Regions from separate parts of the Achromobacter sp. Root565 genome, predicted to be linked through region 2. Evidence: predicted binding sites of a transcription regulator. Region 2 holds the regulator's gene; the other holds the start of a gene.
What was found. The regulator NrdR, encoded in region 2, represses ribonucleotide reductase genes. The targets are predictions, from matches to a motif close to CACNANATNTNGTG.
Positions count from the first base shown of each region.

Region 1: a site for NrdR is predicted at 6,511-6,524, ahead of ASD71_RS08005 (ribonucleoside triphosphate reductase). Genes of this name have one in related genera too.

Region 1 is NZ_LMGO01000001.1:1,790,280-1,800,318, reverse strand. Features, by position in the region: gene ASD71_RS08035 (tripartite tricarboxylate transporter permease) at 1-66, opposite strand, end outside; gene ASD71_RS08030 (hypothetical protein) at 63-542, opposite strand; gene ASD71_RS08025 (hydroxymethylglutaryl-CoA reductase, degradative) at 612-1,901, opposite strand; gene ASD71_RS08020 (PLP-dependent aminotransferase family protein) at 2,032-3,450, shown strand; gene ASD71_RS08015 (anaerobic ribonucleoside-triphosphate reductase activating protein) at 3,441-4,268, opposite strand; gene nrdD (anaerobic ribonucleoside-triphosphate reductase) at 4,234-4,416, opposite strand; gene ASD71_RS08005 (ribonucleoside triphosphate reductase) at 4,511-6,505, opposite strand; gene ASD71_RS08000 (DUF3325 domain-containing protein) at 6,682-7,032, opposite strand; gene ASD71_RS07995 (hypothetical protein) at 7,317-7,931, shown strand; gene ASD71_RS07990 (catalase) at 7,944-10,039, shown strand, end outside.
Region 2 is NZ_LMGO01000001.1:2,941,198-2,951,236, forward strand. Features, by position in the region: gene ASD71_RS13205 (PrkA family serine protein kinase) at 1-491, opposite strand, end outside; gene ribD (bifunctional diaminohydroxyphosphoribosylaminopyrimidine deaminase/5-amino-6-(5-phosphoribosylamino)uracil reductase RibD) at 1,234-2,385, opposite strand; gene ASD71_RS13215 (cysteine hydrolase family protein) at 2,563-3,126, shown strand; gene ASD71_RS13220 (GlxA family transcriptional regulator) at 3,146-4,096, shown strand; gene nrdR (transcriptional regulator NrdR) at 4,093-4,572, opposite strand; gene glyA (serine hydroxymethyltransferase) at 4,793-6,043, opposite strand; gene ASD71_RS13235 (YbhB/YbcL family Raf kinase inhibitor-like protein) at 6,353-7,006, opposite strand; gene tyrS (tyrosine--tRNA ligase) at 7,078-8,307, opposite strand; gene ASD71_RS13245 (peptidoglycan DD-metalloendopeptidase family protein) at 8,565-9,974, shown strand.

The DNA of each region.
Region 1 (10,039 bases), 1.2 Mb from region 2:
CACGACCGCGCCCAACAGGCCCATGCCGGCGGCCACCATGATTTGTTCAAGCAGTTCGGGGCTCATGCCAGCGCCTCCTTGGCGGCGCCGCGCCGGGGTTCGGCGGCAACGGCAGACGCGGGGGCCGCCGGCTGCGCGAACAGGTCGTACAGGTCCAGTTCCTTCAGCTCGCGCACCACAGCGTCGGGCAGGTCCGCCAGCGTGCCCAGGCCGCCGGGCTGTTCGGCCAGCTCGGCCAGCACTTCGGCGCGCCAGGCGGGGTCATGCGTGGCGCTGTGCTCGACGACCTCGCGTTTGGGTGGGAATAGGCGGGCGCAGATCACGCCTGCCAGCACGCAACCGGCCAGCCCGGCCAGCATGGCGTAGGCGTGCGCAAGTTCCGGCGAGGCCACCACGCCGCGCAGCCAGCGGCTGGCGGCAAAGAAGCCGGCCACGCTGACCGTGATGCCGATGCCGATGGCCCAGGCCAGATGCCTGAGATCCACGGTGTCGCTCCAGACTTCAGCCAGGTGCGCGGACGGCGCCTGAGGGCTTTGTTTCATGTCTCTCTCCTGTGTTTATCGGACGGCGCGCGGGTGGACCGGCGCCGCCTCGTGTATTCGCCGTGCGGGTTATCGGGACGCGCGCAGTTCCTCCAGCAAGGCCAGCGCGCGGTCGGTGCGGACGTCCTTCTCCGCGGCCATGCGCTTGGCGACCTCGTCGATCTCCGCGCCCGTGGCGCCGGCCACCAGCGCGATGTTGCGGGCGTGCAGCGCCATGTGGCCGCGCTGGATGCCTTCGGTGGCCAGCGCCCGCAGCGCGCCCAGATTCTGCGCCAGGCCGACGGCCACGGCGACTTCAGCCAGTTCCTGTGCCGAACGCACGTCCATGATCTTCAGGGCCAGCCGCGCCAGCGGATGGGTCTTGGTGGCGCCGCCGACCAGGCCCACGGGCATGGGCATCTCGATGCTGCCGACCAGCGCGCCCGACGTGTCCTTTTCCCAGTGAGTCAGCGACGTGTAGCGGCCCGAGCGGGCGGCGTAGGCGTGCGCGCCGGCCTCGACCGCGCGCCAATCATTGCCGGTGGCCACGATGACCGGATCGATGCCGTTCATGATGCCCTTGTTGTGCGTCGCGGCGCGGTACGGGTCGATGGCGGCAAACGTGTACGCGTCCAGCACGCCTTCGATGATCTCGGCGCCGCTGCGCTCCTTGGTGTCCAGCGTCTGCGGCGTCAGGCGCACGCGGGCGCGGGCCAGCCGCAGGTCGGCCAGATTGGACAGGATGCGCAGGCGGACCGAGCCGCCGACGATTTCCTCGACCAGCGGGGCCACGGCTTCGGCCATGGTGTTGACGGTGTTGGCGCCCATGGCATCGCGCACGTCGACGATCAGGTGCATCACGATCATCGGGCCGCGCGGCGTGTCCGGGAACACGTGGACCTCGATGTCCTGGCAGCCGCCGCCCAGTTCGATCAGCACCTTGTCGCGGCTGTTTGCCAGCGTCAGGATGCGGTCACGCTCGCGCAGCAGGGCAAGGCGCGCGCCATGCGGATCGGTCAAGCCCAGGACCTGAACCTGCGCGCGCATGAGGGGGCGGGTGCTGGACGTCTCGAAGCCGCCGCCTTCGCGCGCCAGCTTGGCCATGAACGAGGCGGCGGCCACCACGGACGGTTCTTCCACTGCCATCGGCACGAGCACGTCGCGGCCGTTGACCTGGAAGTTGCCCGCCACGCCCAGGGGCAGCTCGAACGTCCCCAGGACGTTTTCGATCATGCCGTCGGCGCGGGCAAGACTCAGCGCGCCGGGCTCGGCCAGCAACTGGTGTTCTTCGGCGGTGAGCGAGGCAGCGTCGGCAATGGCGGCCAGGCGTTGGGCGGGGGTGAGGGCCCGGAAGTTGGGCAGGCGTGAATCGGCCACGATGGCGTGTCTCCGTATAAGAATCGAGTGGCCTGATTCTAGGTAAACTGTACCGCTATTCAGAGGTACAGTTTGGGCAAACAGTACCATTGCACTGCACCAATTTTGGCAACGACAAGACGGGGATCCCAACGTGGAAGACGCCAATCCGCCGGGCAGGCCGCAGCGCGCAGCGCCCATTGCCGAGAGCCTGGCCAGTCTGATCGGCCAGCAGATCGCCGACGGCGTCTACCGTGCGGGCGACAAGCTGCCGTCTCTGCGCGAGCTGGCGCAACTGCACCGCTATGCGAAGAACACGGTGGTGGTGGCGTTTGAAATGCTGGTGGCGCGCGGACTGGTCGAGCCACGGCGCGGCTCGGGTTTCTATGTACTGGACGTCGATCACACGCGCCCGGCCGCGGACGAAGAACCGGGGCAGTTGAGCCGGGCGATGGATATCGTGTGGTTGATGCGAGAGCAGCTCAAGACCCAACCGGATGCGGTCGCCGTGGGCGACGGCTTTCCGCCGGTGGAGTGGCTGGCGGACATGCGCATGGACCGCTATCACCAGAAGGTGGTGCGCACGGGACTGGGCGCGTTGTTCCGATACGGCAGCCGCTTTGGCTATGCGCCGCTGCGCGAAAGCCTGGTCCGCAAGCTGGGCGACGTGGGCATCAGCGCCGTGCCATCGCAGTTGGTGCTGACGCATGGCGCCAACGAGGCGATGGACCTGGTGATCCGCTACTTCCTGCCACCGGGGTCGACAGTGCTGGTGGACAACCCGGGGTATTACCCGCTCTTTGGCAAGCTGAAGCTGGCCGGGGTGCGGATGCTGGGCGTGCCGCGCCTGCCTGACGGGCCGGACGTTGTTGCGCTGGAATCGTTGCTGCAGCGCGAAAAGCCACGGCTCTTCTTTACGCAGTCGATCGCGCACAATCCCACCGGCTCGGACATGTCGCCGGCCAAGGCCTACAAGATCCTGCAACTGTCAGAGCGCTACAACCTGATGGTGGTCGAGAACGATCCGCTGGCGGACTTCAAGCCCACGTCGTCGGTCAGGCTGTCGGCACTGGATCAGCTTGAGCGCACCATCTATATCGGAAGCTTCTCGAAGTCTTTCTCGGCGGCGTTGCGCGTGGGCTTCATCGCGTGCAACGCCGCGCTGGCGAGCGACCTGGCCGACTTAAAGGCCCTGGTGCATGTCAGCAGCTCTGAATATTGCGAGCGCATGGTGGACGTGATGCTGCGGGAAGGCCACTACGAGCGGCATCTGGTGCGCTTGCGCCAGCGGCTGGAGGCCGCCACGGGACAGGCGTTGCAAGTGCTGGATTCGTTGGGCGCGCAGGTGTTCACGCGTCCGACCAGTTCGCTGTACCTGTGGTCCGCGTTTCCTGGCGTGGCTGATTCGCTGACGCTGGCCGCGGCGCTGATGCCCGAGAAGGTCATCATGGCGCCGGGTCGCGTGTTCAGCGTGGATCCCACGGCGGTGTCGCCGTGGTCCCGCTGCAATGTGGGGGCCGTGGTGTCGCCGCGGTTCCACGCCACCCTGGCTGCGCATCTGGATCAGCGATAGGCGAATTCCTGAAAGGCCTGGCGCAGCTCGGCCTGCGCCTGGTTGCTGAGGGCCCGCGCGACCGGCGCGCCGGGGGCGGCGCGCGCGGCCTGCACCGCGAAGCGGCGCACGCCGCGGCGGGCCAGTTCCCGCGCCAGTGCCATCAGGCGTGCTTCGTCCAGCCAGTCGGGATGCCAGGTGATGCGGCATTCGAAGTCCAGGCCGGCGGACAGCAACTGCGTCAGGCACGCGAGCGCAGGACGCTGGGAATCGCGCCGGCCCGTGATGTCGTCGTAACCCTTGGCGTCCGCCTTGATGTCCATGCCCACCCAGTCCAGATGGCGCAGCACGTCTGCGAGCCGTAGCGGGTAGATGCCCGCGGTGTGCAGGCCCACGCGGTACCCCATACGCCTGACGTCGCGGATCATGGCGGGCAGGCGCGGCTCGCTCAGCGGTTCGCCGCCGGAAAATACGACGGCATCCAGCAGGCCCTTGCGGGTTTCGAGGAAGCCACGGACTTCGCGCCAGTCATAGCGGGCGGCGCGCGTTTGCAGTTCGGTGTTGTGGCAATAGTGGCAGCGCCACGGGCAGCCCGAAATGAAGACCACCGCCGCCAACTGGCCGGGCCAGTCGACGGTGGAAAAGGGCACCAGCCCGCCGACCGCGGGCGAGTGCCGGGGCAGGGGCTGGATGACGGGCTGCGGCGGCGGGGCGTAGCCCGGCCGGTCGGCCAGCAGGCGGATGGCCTGCGCGGCGGGCCGGCCGGCGCCGCCGGCCTGCGAGTTGCCTTGGGCCGAACCGCCTTCAGGCACTGCGTTCGACGAAGAAGCGGCGCTCATTGAATTCGCCCTGTTTGCCGGTGTTGAAGGAAGAAACCGGGCGGTGGTAGCCCATCACCCGGGTCCAGACTTCGCAGCGCACGCGCTGGCTGTCGTCCAGTTGGACGGCGGGAGCGGACGTGGCGACGGGGGCGGTCAAGGTTTGCATAGGTTTTCCTCGGAAAGTGATGCCGGACGCTCGCCCGGCGGGTGAAGGACGGTGCGCGCCGGAAGGTCGCGCGCCGCCCCGGGTTCCGGCAACGCTACGCCGGGGTGCAGCATGCCGATTGCTTGGCCAGCAGTTCCGCGTCGCACTTGGGGCAGAACTCGTGGTGCCCGGCCAGGTAGCCGTGATTCGGGCAGATGGAGAACGTGGGCGTGACCGTGATGTAAGGCAGGCGGAAGTTGCTGAGCGCGCGGCGCACGAGCTGCTTGCAGGCCTCGGCCGTGGAGACGGCTTCGTTCATGTACAGGTGCAGCACCGTGCCGCCCGTGTACTTGCTTTGCAGCGTTTCCTGCAGTTGCAACGCGTGGAAGGGATCATCCGTGTAGCCCACCGGCAACTGGCTGGAGTTCGTGTAGTAGGGCTGGGCGTCCGTGCCCGCTTGCAGGATGCCGGGATAGCGCTTGCGGTCTTCGCGGGCGAACCGGTACGTGGTGCCTTCGGCCGGCGTGGCCTCCAGGTTGTAGAGGTGGCCGGTTTCTTCCTGGAATTCGGTCATGCGCTGGCGCACGCGGTCCAGCAGCCGGACGGCAAAGGCATGGCCGGCGGGCGTGGTCACGTCGTCGGCGTCGTCCGTGAAGTTGCGGATCATCTCGTTGATGCCGTTCACGCCCAGCGTGCTGAAGTGATTGCGCAGCGTGCCCAGGTAACGGCGGGTGTAGGGGTAAAGGCCCTGGTCTATGTAGCGTTGCACCACCTTGCGCTTGGTTTCCAGCACGTCGCGGCCCAGCGCCAGCAGGTGGTCCAGGCGCGCCATCAGCCGCTCCTCGTCGCCGCGGCAGGTATGGCCCAGACGGGCGCAGTTCACGGTCACCACGCCGACCGATCCGGTCTGCTCGGCAGAACCGAATAGGCCGTTGCCGCGCTTCAGGAGTTCGCGCAGGTCGAGCTGCAGGCGGCAGCACATGGAGCGCACCATGTGCGGCTCCAGGTCCGAGTTCAGGAAGTTCTGGAAGTACGGCAACCCGTAGCGTGCCGTCATTTCAAAGAGGCGCTCGGTGTTGGGATGGTCCCAGTCGAAATCGGGAGTGATGTTGTAGGTGGGAATGGGGAAGGTGAATACGCGGCCCTTCGCGTCGCCGGCCATCATGACCTCGATGTACGCGCGATTGATCATGTCCATCTCGGCTTGCAGGTCGCCGTAGGAAAACGGCATTTCCTCGCCGCCCACGTAAGGGATCTGATCCTTCAGGTCGGCCGGGCAGGTCCAGTCGAACGTGAGGTTGGTGAAGGGCGTCTGTGTGCCCCAGCGGCTGGGCACGTTCAGGTTGAAGATGAGTTCCTGGATCGATTGCTTGACGTCCGCGTAGGTCATTGCGTCGCGGCGGATGAAGGGCGCCATGTAGGTGTCGAATGAACTGAACGCCTGCGCGCCGGCCCATTCGTTCTGCAGCGTGCCCAGGAAGTTGACGATCTGGCCGATGGCGGCCGACATGTGCTTTGGAGGCGTGGATTCGACCTTGCCGGGGATGCCGTTGAAGCCTTCTGTCAGCAACTGGCGTAGCGACCAGCCGGCGCAGTAGCCGCTGAGCATGTCCAGATCGTGGATGTGGATGTCGCCTTCGCGGTGGGCCTGGCCGGCTTCTGGCGTGAAAACGTTGGACAGCCAGTAATTGGCTGTGACCTTGCCGGCGACGTTCAGGATGAGGCCGCCCAGGCTGTAGCCCTGGTTGGCGTTGGCGTTGACGCGCCAATCGCGCTGTTCCAGGTACTCTTCCATGGCGCTTTCGACGTCGACCAGCGTGTGGCGCAGCGAACGCAGGCGGGCGTGCTGCTCGCGATGAACGATGTAGGCGCGCGCCGTGCGCCAGTGGCCTGCCTGGACCAGGGCATCTTCGACGCGGTTCTGGATGGTTTCGACGCCGGGGCACACGTTGCCCTCCAGCTTTGCGATGACCGTGCCGGTCAGCGCGCGAGCGCCTTGCAGGTCCAACTCCCCGGTGCTTTGACCCGCCGCCGCCATGGCTTGCGCGATCTTCTCGCTATCGAATGGAACGACGCGGCCGTCGCGCTTGAGGATGTGTTGGATGTCCATGTTGGCACCATATGTAGTGGAGTGCGAAGACTCTATCACCACATATGGTGCTGAAACCGCGCCGGTCTTGCCGGATATGGATACCGGTTGACCCGCATCAAATGGCCGAAAACCGGCGTGAAATTGCGCAATGCGGCGATCGGTCGCACCTGGCGCCCGCGGCCGGCCCGGCCGGATCAGAAGCCGATGCCCACGCCCAACAGGGAAATCGCCACCGCCACCGCCGCCGTGCCCACGGCGGGGCGCGGGGCCCAGGACAGCATGCCGAACCACAGCAGCGCACCGGCGGACAGCCAGCCCAGCCAGACCGCCATGCCCAGCACGTCGCCCCACAGGCCGACGCAGGGAAGGATCGCCAGGCCCATCAGCAGGACACCGGCGCCGCGCAGGACGCGCGTGTGGCCGGCGTGCGGGTCGCGAGTCCAGACCTGGTGATAGTGGCGAGGGGTGGCGAGGGCCAGGCAGGCCATGCCGGCATAGGTCAGCAGCAGGGCCATCGCGATGGCGCAGAGGTCGTTCATCGTCATACGGCTGCGCTTCTTGCGCGGGTCGCTGTGCCTGCCGGGGGGCGCGACGCCCTTGCGCTGTTGTGGGTAATGCCCCCGATTCTACGGGAATAGGCAAGGCGTCCGGCGCGCGGGGCTTTGTATTTTCTGCACGGCGCCTCCGCCGCCCGCCCGGAGAGTGCGGCAGGCGCCAGCCCCAGAACGGCAGCCTGGGCATCAGGAACGCGATTTGCTGTGAACGCCCGTCCATCGGAAACGATTGCAGCCGTGCGCATCGTTGATGACCTACGACAAGGAGCCCAACCATGAAACGCAAAACCGGAAACGCCCGCCAGATCAAGGAGCTGCTTTACCAGGCGCTGGAAACCGAGATCGGCGGCCTTGCCATTTACGAGACCGCGGTCAGCTGCGCCATCAACGAAGATCTGAAGAAGGAATGGCTGGGCTATCTGGAAGAAACCCGCACCCATCGCCGCGTGCTGCTGACGGTGTTCGAACAGCTGAAGCTCGATCCGCAGGCCAAGTCGCCGGGTCGTGAGGTGGTGCGGCACCTGGGCGAATCGCTGGTGCGGGCAATGAAGATGGCCATCAATGCCGGCGACCCGGACGCGGCCCAGCTGGTGGCGACCGAATGCGTGGTGCTGGCCGAGACCAAGGACCACGCGAACTGGTCGTTGATCGGGCTGGTTGCCGAGCAGCAGTCGGGCGAAGAAGCCAGGATTCTGAAGCAGGCCTACGACGCCGTGGCAACAGACGAAGACCATCACCTGTATCACACGCAGGGCTGGTCGCGGGAGTTGTGGATCGAATCGCTGGGCTTCCCGGCCGTGCTGCCGCCGCCCGAAGAGGTAAAGAAAGTGGAAACCGCCATCGGTGCGTCCCGCGCCGAGCAGGCGCGCGACACGATGCTGACCCATTAAGGAGAAAGAACCATGGCAAGCAAGAAGCCAGCAAAGGCCGGCTCGGGCGGTGCGCTCGACACCGCGTACATGAATACGGACAGCGGTCCGGCCAACGGACCGGCCGGCAAGCCCACGCATCCCGCGCTGCAACGCGCGGCCGCGGTCGGCGCCACGACGGGCGCCTTCCCCCATAACGCCAACAAGGAAGCGGAGTATGGCGAGCAGGCAGCGCGCTGTCCCTTCGCGGGCGCGCACGTGGGCACGGTGGATCCCGCCGTCGGCGCGAGCTCGCTGTCCGAGAAGGAAGTGTCGGACAAGACGGGCGACGCCGCCACGCCTGGCGTGAACCAGGTAGACGGCACGTTGCCGCGCGTGCGCGCGGATGGCGGCGGCCAGGAACTCACCACCAACCAGGGCGTGCGCGTCAGCGACAACCAGCATTCGCTGAAGGCAGGGCTGCGCGGGCCGGCGCTGCTGAAGGATTTCATCCTTCGCGAGAAGATCACGCACTTCGACCACGAGCGCATCCCCGAGCGTATCGTGCACGCGCGCGGCTCGGCTGCCCACGGCTATTTCGAGTGCTACAAGCCGCTGACCGACCTGACCGCCGCGTCGTTGTTCGCCGAGGCCGGCAAACGCACCCCGGTCTTCGTGCGGTTTTCGACGGTGGCCGGTGAACGCGGGTCCAAGGACACGGCGCGCGACGTGCGCGGCTTTGCCGTGAAGTTCTACACGGACGAAGGCAACTGGGACCTGGTGGGCAACAACATGCCGGTGTTCTTCATCCAGGACGCGATGAAATTCCCCGACCTGGTCCACGCCGTCAAGCCCGAACCGCACCATGGCATGCCGCAGGCGGCGTCCGCGCACGACACCTTCTGGGACTTCGTGTCGCTCATGCCCGAGTCCACGCACATGCTGATGTGGGCGATGTCGGACCGGGGCATTCCGCGCAGTTACCGCATGATGCAGGGCTTTGGCGTGCATACGTTCCGCTTCGTCAACGCGCAGGGCGAATCGCGGCTAGTGAAATTCCACTGGAATCCGATCCTGGGCACGCATTCGCAGGTGTGGAACGAGGCGGTCAAGGTCTCGGGCGCGGATCCGGACTATCACCGCCGCGACCTGTGGGAAGCGATCGACGCGGGTCATGGTCCCGAATGGGAACTGGGCGTGCAGGTCTTCACCGACGATCAGGCGGACGGCTTCAGCTTCGACGTGCTGGACGCCACGAAGATCGTGCCCGAGGAATTGGTGCCGGTCGTGCCCGTCGGCCGCATGGTGCTGGACCGCAACCCCGACAACTTCTTTGCCGAGACCGAGCAGGTGGCGTTCTGCGCCGCGCACGTGGTGCCCGGCGTGGACTTCACCAATGACCCTTTGCTGGCGGGCCGCATCCATTCCTACGTCGACACGCAGATCTCTCGCCTGGGCGGCCCGAACTTCCACGAGATTCCCATCAACTCGCCGCTGGCGCCGGTGCACAACAACCAGCGCGACGGCATGCATCGGCAGACCATCCATCGCGGCCGGGTGGCCTATGAGCCCAATTCCCTGGCCGGCGGCTGTCCGTTCCAGGCGGGCATGGACGGCTTTGTGTCGTTCCCGGAGCCGGTGACGAGCGACGAGCTGCGCGGGCATCCCGAGAAGTTTGCCGAGCACTACAACCAGGCCACGCTGTTCTACGACAGCCAGACCGCCTGGGAGCGCAAGCACATCGTCGACGCCTTCGCCTTCGAGCTCAGCAAGGTGACCGTGCCGCAGATCCGCCAGCGCATGGTGGCGTCCCTGCGCAACGTGTCGGACGAGCTGGCGCAAGGGGTCGCCGATCAGCTTGGCATGGCGCTGCCGGACCCGCTGCCGCGCGCCACGAAGAATCCGCCCAAGCCCGAGGTGCAGGTATCGCCGTCGCTATCGCTGACCGCGCGGCCGGGCGATGGCAGCGTGGTCACGCGCAAGGTCGCGATCCTGGCGGCCGAAGGGGTGGACGGCAAGGCCCTGTCCGCCGTGGCTGACGCGCTGATTCAGGCGGGCGCGGTCGTACGGCTTGTGGGTCAGCGCATCGGTCCCGTCCAGACCGCCCAGGGCGGCGCGTTCGATGCGGATGCGTCGCTGGACAATCATCC
Region 2 (10,039 bases):
CGCTTCGGGATGCCGTATTCCTTTTCGAGCATGTCGCCGAATCGTTCGGGATGAAACAGCCCGAGCGGCGATTCGTTTACCGGCGATCCCTTCAACGCGTAGATGGGAAAACTTTCCATCAGCGCCTTGAGCCGTTCGGCGATGGACGACTTGCCGCCGCCCACCGGTCCCAGCAGATAGAGAATTTGCTTGCGCTCTTCCAGTCCCTGGGCGGCGTGCTTGAAGAACGCGACGATCTGGCCGATCACGTCCTCCATGCCGTAGAACTCCTGGAACGCGGGATAGCGCCGGATGGTTCGGTTGGAAAACAAACGGGAAAGACGTGGGTCGTTGCGCGTATCCACGATTTCAGGGTCGCCGATCGCGGCCAGCATGCGCTCAGCGGGGCTGGCGTAGGCCATGGGATCACGCTTGGCGAGGCTCAGATACTCCTCGAGCGAGAGCTCTGATTCCTGCTCTCTTGCATACTGCGACTTGAAGCCTTCGACGATGTTTTGCACGGAAACCTCCTACATACAACACGCGAAAAATTCAATACGTCCCTACATGCCCATTGTGCCTCAGCGTTTGCGCATTACTAAACAACTTCGCGGCTTGCGCTTCTGGCACGTCGTTATGTTGCTTTCGCCACACATCAACCATAAGCAGTATCGGACCCTTTCTGATTAGGCTGCCCCCCAGGAATACTAGTTCCGTCAGGGATTGCAACCAACGTGAGCAAGTTCGCTCGTCGTTTCGAGCATAGACCCGCATATTGCGTGCCTGACGCAACCGCACATGAAATGGTCGGCAACGAAACGACGGAATGAGCGATATCCAATGGATTCTTATGGGCCCGGGATAAACCCGGAGCGTTCGCCATGCGATCGCAGCGAACGGGCTGAACGGCGCTAGGCGGCTTCGTTCAGTGGCGTACCGGTCGGTGTTGAACTGCGCCGATTCGCGGCACGGGAATCCGTGGTGACGAGGGCGCGCGGCGGCTGTGCGGGTGGTCCGTGAGCGCGTAGCGCCAAGTCATGCGCTTATGCTAAGCCCGTGACTCTTTTGTGGCAATTCATTTTGCGCGAATATCCAACTGCGTAATCACGCGAAACGCCTTCGTGCACGAAGCCGCACATGTCCATCGCGCATGCCGATCCGCCCGCATAGACAGCGTGCGTCGAGAAGACGCACGCTGCGCGCGGCTTTCAAAGGATTGGCAGCCGCACGCGCGGAGTGCTAACAGCACATTCGTTACGACAGCGCAGGCAGCGCCACGCTTTCCATCAACTGGCGCCACGTGCCGGCCACGCGCGCGCGCACGCACAGATCGGCGCCCACGCGCACAGTATCGGTAAATTCGTAGCGCCGCGCCGCGTCCAGATGCTCGAGCATCGGCAAGCGCACCATGCCCGCCGCGTCGCCAAGCAGCACCGGCGCCAGATACAACAGCAGTTCATCGACGCAGCCGGCGGACACGAGCGCGCCGCTCAGCCCCGCGCCCGCTTCGACGTGCACCTCGTTGAACTGCTGCTCGGCCATCCAGCGCATCATCGCGGGCAGATCGACGCGGCCCGACTCCGTGCCCGGCAAGCACACCACGCGGGCATTTCGGTCCGCCAGGCGCGCCGCCTTCGCGGCATCTTCGCGTGCGGTGAACACGATGACTTCCGCACCATCGAAAAGCCGCGCGGTCTCGGGGATCTCGAAACGGCCATCCACGACGGCCTTGCGCGGCTGGCGCGGCGTATCGACGTCGCGCACGTTCAACTGCGGATCGTCCTTGAGCAGGGTGCCCATGCCGGTCAGAACGACGCAACTGCGCGCCCGCCAGCGGTGTCCGTCGGCCCGCGCTTCCGGTCCGGTGATCCATTGCGACATGCCGTTATGCAGCGCACTGCGGCCGTCGAGCGACGCCGCCATCTTCATCCACACCCACGGCAGACCGCGGCTCATGCGCGAGATGAATCCGACGTTCACCGCCAGCGCCTCTTCGCGGCAGACGCCGGTCGTCACCGCGATGCCCGCTTCGCGCAGCCGCGCCAGCCCCTGGCCGTTGACGAGCGGATTCGGATCACCCATGGCCACCACCACGCGCGCCGGCCGCGCCGCCAGCACCGCGTCCACGCACGGCGGCGTGCGGCCGAAGTGGCTGCAGGGCTCCAGCGTGACGTACAGCGTCGAGCCGGCGACCGACTCGCCGCGCGACTGCGCGTCGCGCAGCGCGCAGATCTCGGCGTGCGGACCGCCCGGCGGCTGGGTCGCGCCTTCGCCCAGCACGCGGCCGTCACGCACGATCACGCAGCCTACCCGGGGGTTGGGTGCGGTGGTGAACATGACGGTGTTCGCCAGCGACAGCGCGCGTCGCATCCAGAAGAGATCGTCAGAATCGGGGGAAATGTCCATGCCGAGGATTGTATGTCCGCCGCGCACCGTTCTGCCGCCCCGTGCGGGAGCAGGCCCGGCGCTGCCCGGAGATGTCCGTTTTGGGCCGCCCGCCGTCTTGGAAGGCGCTCGCGCGCAGACCGGAACGGGAGTAAAAATGGCGTCACCCCCTCGAATTCACGGCCAGGAGCCCCGGAAATGAAACAGGCACTTATCGTCATCGACGTCCAAGAATCCTTCCGCCAACGTCCGTTTTGGGACGAATCGGAGTACCCGGCGTTCCTTTCGCAGATCCAGCCGCTGATCGATGCCGCCGCCGCGCAGGATATCCCCGTCCTGCAGGTATTCCACACCAGCCCCTCCGACGACCCCGCCAATCCATTTTCGGTCGCCTCCGGCCACGTCAAGACGCTCAAGGAATTGCGGATTTCGCCCACGGCGGTGTTCCACAAGACGGTGCATTCCTCGCTGTACGCCAAGGACGAGAACGGCGGCTCGCTGCACGATTGGCTGCTCAAGCATGGCGTGGAAGGCATCATCGTGGCCGGCATCCGTACGGAACAATGCTGCGAAACCACGTCACGCCACGCCAGCGACGCCGGCTTCAAGGTGGTGTTTCCCACTGACGCGACGCTGACCTTCGCCATGCAAAGCCCGTCCGGCAGGACCTACACGCCCGCCGAGATCCGCGACCGGACCGAGCTGGTCCTGCACGGCCGCTTTGCCCGCATCGTGCGCGCAGCCGACGCGTTGGCGGCGTAGGGTCCGGCGGGAGGCGCAGATGATCCCGGTGTATTTCGTGGTGCCGCGGGGCATTGTGCTGCTGGACCTCGCGGGTCCGGCGGAAGCCTTCCGCGTAGCCAACAAGCTGTGCCCGGACACGTTCGCGCAGCATTTCTGCGGACCTTCCCGCGACGTCGAAAGCGGCATCCCCGGCCTGCACCTGGCGCATGTGCAACCGCTGCCGGCTGCCGTGCCCCGCAATGCCCTGGTCATCATCTCGGGCGTGGTGGGCAAGCACACGCGCCTGGACGACGACGATGCCCGCGCCATCGTCGACTGGCTGGCCATCCGGCATCCGGCTGACGGCTTCACCTTGATGACGGTCTGCGCGGGCGCGCTGTTCGCGGCGGCGGCCGGGTTGACGCGGCAGCGCGAATGCACGACGCATCACACCTGTTTGGAACAGCTGGCGGCCCTGGATCCCACCGCCCGCGTGCTGGACAACCGCATTTTCGTCGAGGATGGCAATCTGGTCAGCAGCGCGGGCATCACGGCCGGGATCGATCTGGCGCTGCACATGGTGTCGCGCCATTGCGGCCCCCGCGCGGCCAGCGAGGCGGCGCGCGACATGGTCGTTTACCAACGCCGCGCCGGCTCGGATTCGGCGTTGTCGCCCTGGCTGGACCATCGCAGCCACATGCACCCGGGCGTGCACCGGGTCCAGGACGCCGTCATCAGCGATCCGGCCGCGCCCTGGTCGGCCCAGTCGCTGGCGGATCAGGCGCACACCAGCGCCCGGCACCTGACGCGCCTCTTTCGTGAACACGCAGGCTGCACGCCGATGGACTATCTGTACCAAATTCGTGTGGCGCTGGCGCGCGACCTGCTGCGCGACACCCGGCTGGACCTGGAACGCGTGGCGGAAAAGTCCGGGTTCGGATCGGCGCAACACATGCGCCGCGTATGGCGCAAGTTCCAGCCCCTGACGCCAAGTCTGATGCGGCGCTAGTCCTTGCGCAACTTGCCCGGCAGGAGCGGCCCCTGCATTTCGCGGATGGCCTCGACGAATTCGCCGATGTCCTCGAAGCTCTTGTACACCGAGGCAAAGCGCACGTAGGCCACCTTGTCGAGCTTGCGCAGTTCGGTCATGACGAGTTCGCCGATGTGTTCGGAGGGTACTTCGCGCTGGCCGCTGGCAAGCAGTTGTTCCTCGATGCGCGCCACGGCCGCGTCCACGTCTTCCGTGCTGACGGGGCGTTTGCGCAGGGCCAGGCTGAGGCTGGCGCGCAATTTGACCGGATCATATTCGCTGCGGCTGCCATTGCGCTTGACGATCGAAGGCATGGCGAGCTCCACCCGTTCATAGGTGGTGAACCGCTTGTCACAGGAGAGGCAGCGGCGGCGACGGCGAATGGCGTCGCCCTCTTCGGAGACCCGGCTGTCGACGACCTGCGTTTCGGCATTGCCGCAAAATGGACACCGCATGTGTGATCCCTAAAGGCGCTGAAGGCAATAATTGAGCATATTGTAACGATGGCTTGATGCAAAGCATCATTAGGGACGAATCCGGCGCCGGCGCCGGATCGCCCCATCGTGCGGCAGGATGCCCCCTGCCCGCCCACAAAGACCAAGGGACGGCGCCTTGCGGCGACGTCCCTTGGTCTGATGCTGCCCGGTAGCGGCAAGGCCGCGCCCGGACACCTGCTTACTTCTTGCCGTACACCGGCAGGCGCGAGGTCAGTTCATTGACCTTGGCGCGCACGGCGGCGATGTTCGCTTCGTCGCGCGGGTTGTCCAGCACGTCGGCGATCAGGTTGGCGGTCAGCTCGGCGTCGGCTTCAGTGAAGCCGCGGGTGGTCATGGCTGGCGTACCCAGGCGAATGCCGCTGGTCACGAAGGGCTTTTCCGGGTCGTTCGGGATGGCGTTCTTGTTGACCGTGATGTGGGCCTGGCCCAGCACCGCTTCGGCTTCCTTGCCCGTGATGCCCTTGGAACGCAGGTCCACCAGCATGACGTGGCTTTCGGTGCGGCCCGAGACGATGCGCAGGCCACGCTTGACCAGCGTGTCGGCCAGGACCTTGGCATTCTTGACCACTTGCTGCGCGTAGTCCTTGAACCCGGGTTCCAGCGCTTCCTTGAAGGCCACGGCCTTGCCAGCGATGACGTGCATCAGCGGACCGCCCTGAATGCCGGGGAAGATCGCCGAATTGATGATCTTCTCGTGCTCGGCCTTCATCATGATGACGCCGCCGCGCGGGCCGCGCAGCGACTTGTGCGTAGTCGAGGTGACGAAGTCGGCGTGCGGAACCGGGTTGGGGTAGGCGCCGCCGGCAACCAGACCCGCGTAGTGGGCGATGTCGACCATGAACAGCGCGCCGTTTTCACGGGCGATGCGGGCCATGCGTTCGAAGTCGATATGCAGGGCGTAGGCCGAAGCGCCAGCCACGATCAGCTTGGGCTTGTGCTCCTTGGCCAGCTGCTCGACCTGCTCGTAGTTCAGGACTTCGTTTTCGTCCAGGCCGTACGAGATGAAGTTGTACAGTTTGCCCGAGGCGTTGACCGACGCGCCATGCGTCAGGTGGCCGCCTTCGGCCAGGCTCATACCCAGCACGGTGTCGCCCGGCTTGAGCACAGCCATGTACACGCCCTGGTTCGCCTGCGAGCCGGAATTGGGCTGCACGTTGGCGGCTTCGGCGCCGAAGATCTGCTTCAGGCGGTCGATGGCCAGTTGCTCGACCACGTCCACATACTCGCAACCACCGTAGTAGCGCTTGCCCGGGTAGCCTTCGGCGTACTTGTTCGTGAGCTGCGTGCCTTGCGCTTCCATGACGGCCGGGCTGGCGTAGTTCTCCGAAGCAATCAGCTCGATGTGCTGCTCTTGGCGCTGGTCTTCCTTCTGGATGGCGGCCCAAACGTCCGGGTCAGCCTTGGACAAGGTGAGGTTGCGGTCAAACATGACGGGGGTTTCCTGAGGCGGTAAAGGGGAAGAAAACGAGAGAAGAAAACAAGAGAAGAAATCGGCCGACGAGAAAACGGCGGCGGGTGGGTAAACCCGCAGAATGCTGAGTAGTTTACCCCGTCACGCGGGATCATTTGCGCTCAAAACGGATAGAACCGGGCCAAATTCCGGCGCACGGGCGCGAAAACCACGGCATCGCCTCGGGCCCGGAAACACCCCTCATGACGACTTGAGAAAGATTCATGTAAACGGCGATGGGCAATAAAAAGGGCCGCCCTTGGCGGCCCTGCGTACATGGCGGCGCAGTCAGGCCGACGTGGCCCCGATTTGCTTGGGCGCCAATTCCGGATTGAGCGTATAGGTGCCGGTCAGCGACGCCTGCGCCAGCACGTGCTTCTGAATGGCCCGCAGCGCGTCTTCGCCGTTGAACGAACCTTGCAGGTTCAGGCTGGGCACATCCAGCGCGTACAGCGTGAAGATGTAACGATGGACCAGGGCATCGTTCCAGGGCGGGCACGGGCCGTCGTAGCCGAAATACTCGCCGCTCATGTCGTGGTCATTGGCGAACCACGACGAATAGGAATTGATGCCTTGCCGAGCGTCCATGGGCGCCAGCGGGCCGCCCTTGCCGCGTGGCGTGATGCCGTTGGAAAACGCGCCTTCGTCGATCTCGCGCAGGTCGGCCGGCAGATCGACCAGCACCCAATGGAAGAAATCCACGCGAGCCAGGTCGGCGGGCACTTCGCGGCCTTCCTGGTTGACGTCGTCAGGACGCGAGGGCACATCGGGATCATGGCAGATCAGTGCAAACGACTGCGTGCCCGCCGGGACGTCGTCCCAGGAAAACTGCGGGTTGAAGTTATCTGCCAGCGCGACGTGCGATTGCGCATCGATCTTGCCGAAAGCGTAGCGTTCGGGAATCGACTCGTGATCGGAAAAAGACAAACTCGAAAGTTCCATGTCGTGCTCCTTTAAATGCCGCAGAGGCGCCAAGCGCCCGTGTGATCCCTGAGCGTATCAAAACTTCGCAGTTACGGCTTCAAGTTAACACGTGCAAACTTGCGCTTGCCCACCTGAACGACGTAAGTCCCAGCCGGCAATTGCAACGATTTGTCTTCCACACGATCACCGTTGACGCGCACGCCGCCCTGCTCGACATTGCGCTGCGCTTCCGAGCCGGAGGCGACCAGTCCGGCCTCGCGCAGCAGCTTCAGGATGCCCACCGGCGCGCCGCCGATGTTGACTTCAGGCATGTCTTCAGGAATGGCGCCATCGCGGAAACGCGCCTCAAATGACGCCAGCGCATCGTCTGCCGCCTTGGCGGAATGGAAGCGCGCGATGATTTCCTGGGCCAGCATGACCTTCGCGTCGCGCGGGTTGCGGCCGCCGTCGATCTCCTGCTTGAGCGCCGCGATATCCTCCAGCGAGCGGAAGGACAGCAGCTCGAAGTAGCGCCACATCAGCGTATCGGAGATCGACATGAGCTTGCCGAACATGGAATCGGGCGACTCCGAAATGCCGATGTAGTTGCCCTTGGACTTGGACATCTTCTCTACGCCGTCCGTCCCGACCAGCAGCGGCATCGTCAGGATGCACTGCGGCTCCTGTCCATACTCTTTTTGCAGTTCGCGCCCGACCAGCAGGTTGAACTTCTGATCGGTGCCCCCCAGCTCCAGATCGGACTTCAGCGCGACCGAGTCGTAACCCTGCATCAGCGGATACAGGAATTCATGCACCGAGATCGGGATGCCGCCCTTGAAGCGCTTGGTGAAGTCTTCGCGTTCCATCATGCGGGCCACCGTATAGCGCGATGCCAACTGGATCATGCCGCGCGCGCCCAAGGGATCGCACCACTCGGAGTTGTAGCGGATCTCGGTGCGGGCCGGATCCAGCACCAGGCTGGCCTGGGCGTAATAGGTCTTGGCGTTGGCCTCGATCTGCTCACGCGTGAGCGGCGGGCGCGTGCTGTTGCGGCCGCTGGGATCGCCGATGGTGGAGGTGAAGTCGCCAATCAGGAAGATGACGTTGTGTCCCAGGTCCTGGAGCTGGCGCATCTTGTTCAGCACCACCGTGTGGCCCAGGTGAATGTCCGGCGCGGTCGGATCCAGGCCGAGCTTGATGCGCAGCGGCACGCCGGTGGCGCGGCTCTTGGCCAGCTTGCGGGCGAATTCGGCTTCGACCAGCAGTTCATCGCAGCCGCGCTTGGCTATACGCAGATCCGCTTCGACTTCGGGAGTAATGGGGGCTTCGGTGGGTGACATGACAGGGGGGCCAATGCGGCTTCAGCCGACAAAAAGGTGTAAAAAGTGACGAAAACTATCGTAAATTCTAGCCGAATCGGCTAGGATACCGGCCTAATCATACGCAACTGCCATATGTACGCAGGTGCGTTCGCTCTACCATCCCTTGTTCACAAGATGCGCCCTCGCGCCAGCCCTTGCCCCGGAAACGTGGCGCGCGAGGGCCGTACGTGTACCGCACCCTGCGAGTTCAAGCCACCTGAGAGGGTATTTTCACGATGAATCGTGGCCTCCACGAACTGGCGAGTGGCATCAAGCGCAAAGTCGCTGCCGTATTTGCGCCCGTTGAGCCCAAGCCGCATCGCTCGGGACTTCTCCGCCGCACGCTTCTCGTCACCGCAATTGGTCTGTTCGCAGGCGCCGCCGCTCTCGGCATGGTGCAGCAACCCGACCGCACCGAACTCCCCCCCTCGCGCGTCATCCAGAGCATTTTGCCGCTGACCGCCGAGCAAGTCGAAGTCAGCACGCCCAGCGCCGCCCCCTACATCAGCGAAACCCGGATCCGTCCGGGCGACACGTTGTCGGCAGTGCTGCAGCGCCTGGAACTCGACGCGCCCAACCTGCAATCCTTCCTGACGCACGACGCCAGCGCCCGCAGCATCTACAAGCTGTATCCCGGCCGCTCGGTGCAAGCCGCCACGGACGAACAGGGCAACCTGGTCTGGCTGCGCTACATCCACACGCCCGGCAATGAAACCGACGGGCAGGTCGTGACGCGCATGCTGCACGTGGCCCCGACCGGCGACAGCTACAAGGCCGAGGAAGTCACCGAAAGCACCGAGCGCCAGACCCGCGTTGCCGTCGGCACCATCAAGTCCTCGCTCTTCGGCGCCACGGACTCCGCTGGCATCCCGGACTCGGTCACCATGCAGATGGCCGACATCCTCAGCGCCAAGATCGACTTCCTGCGCGACCTGCGCCAGGGCGATCAATTCCGCGTGGTCTATGAAGTGCGTTCGCACGACGGCCGCTACGCCGGCGCTGGCCGCGTGCTGGCCCTGGAGTTCATCAACGGCGGCAAGACCTACAACGCCGTCTGGTTCAGCCCCGACGAAAAGTCCGGCTCCTACTACGACTTCGACGGCACCAGCCTGCGCGGCGCGTTCCTGCGCACCGCCCTGAAGTTCAGCCGCATCAGCTCGACCTTCGGCATGCGCATGCACCCCATCCACAAGACCTGGACGGGCCACAAGGGCGTCGACTACGCCGCACCGTCGGGCACGCCGATCCACTCTACCGCGGACGGCACGGTCGAATTCTCGGGCTGGCAGAATGGCTACGGCAACGTCGTCATCGTCAAGCACCACGGCAAGTATTCGACGCTGTACGCGCACCAGAGCCGCATCGCCGAAGGCGTCACCAAGGGCTCCAAGGTGTCGCAAGGCCAACTGCTGGGCTATGTCGGTTCCACCGGCTGGGCCACCGGTCCGCACCTGCACTACGAGTTCCGCGTCGACAACCAGCCCATCGACCCGCTGTCGGTGGACCTGCCCGTGGCCCGCGCCCTCGAACCCGCGGAAGTCCGCGCGTTCAACCAGGCGGTCGACCCCTACAAGCAGCAGATCCAGTTGCTGACGCAGTTCCAGCAGACGCTGCCCGACGCGCTGACCAACGTGGCCAGCCGATAAGGCGGGTCGACAAACAGGCCCGCGCGCAGCGGGTGCGGCGGCGGGGCGACAAGCCCCAGCCGCCT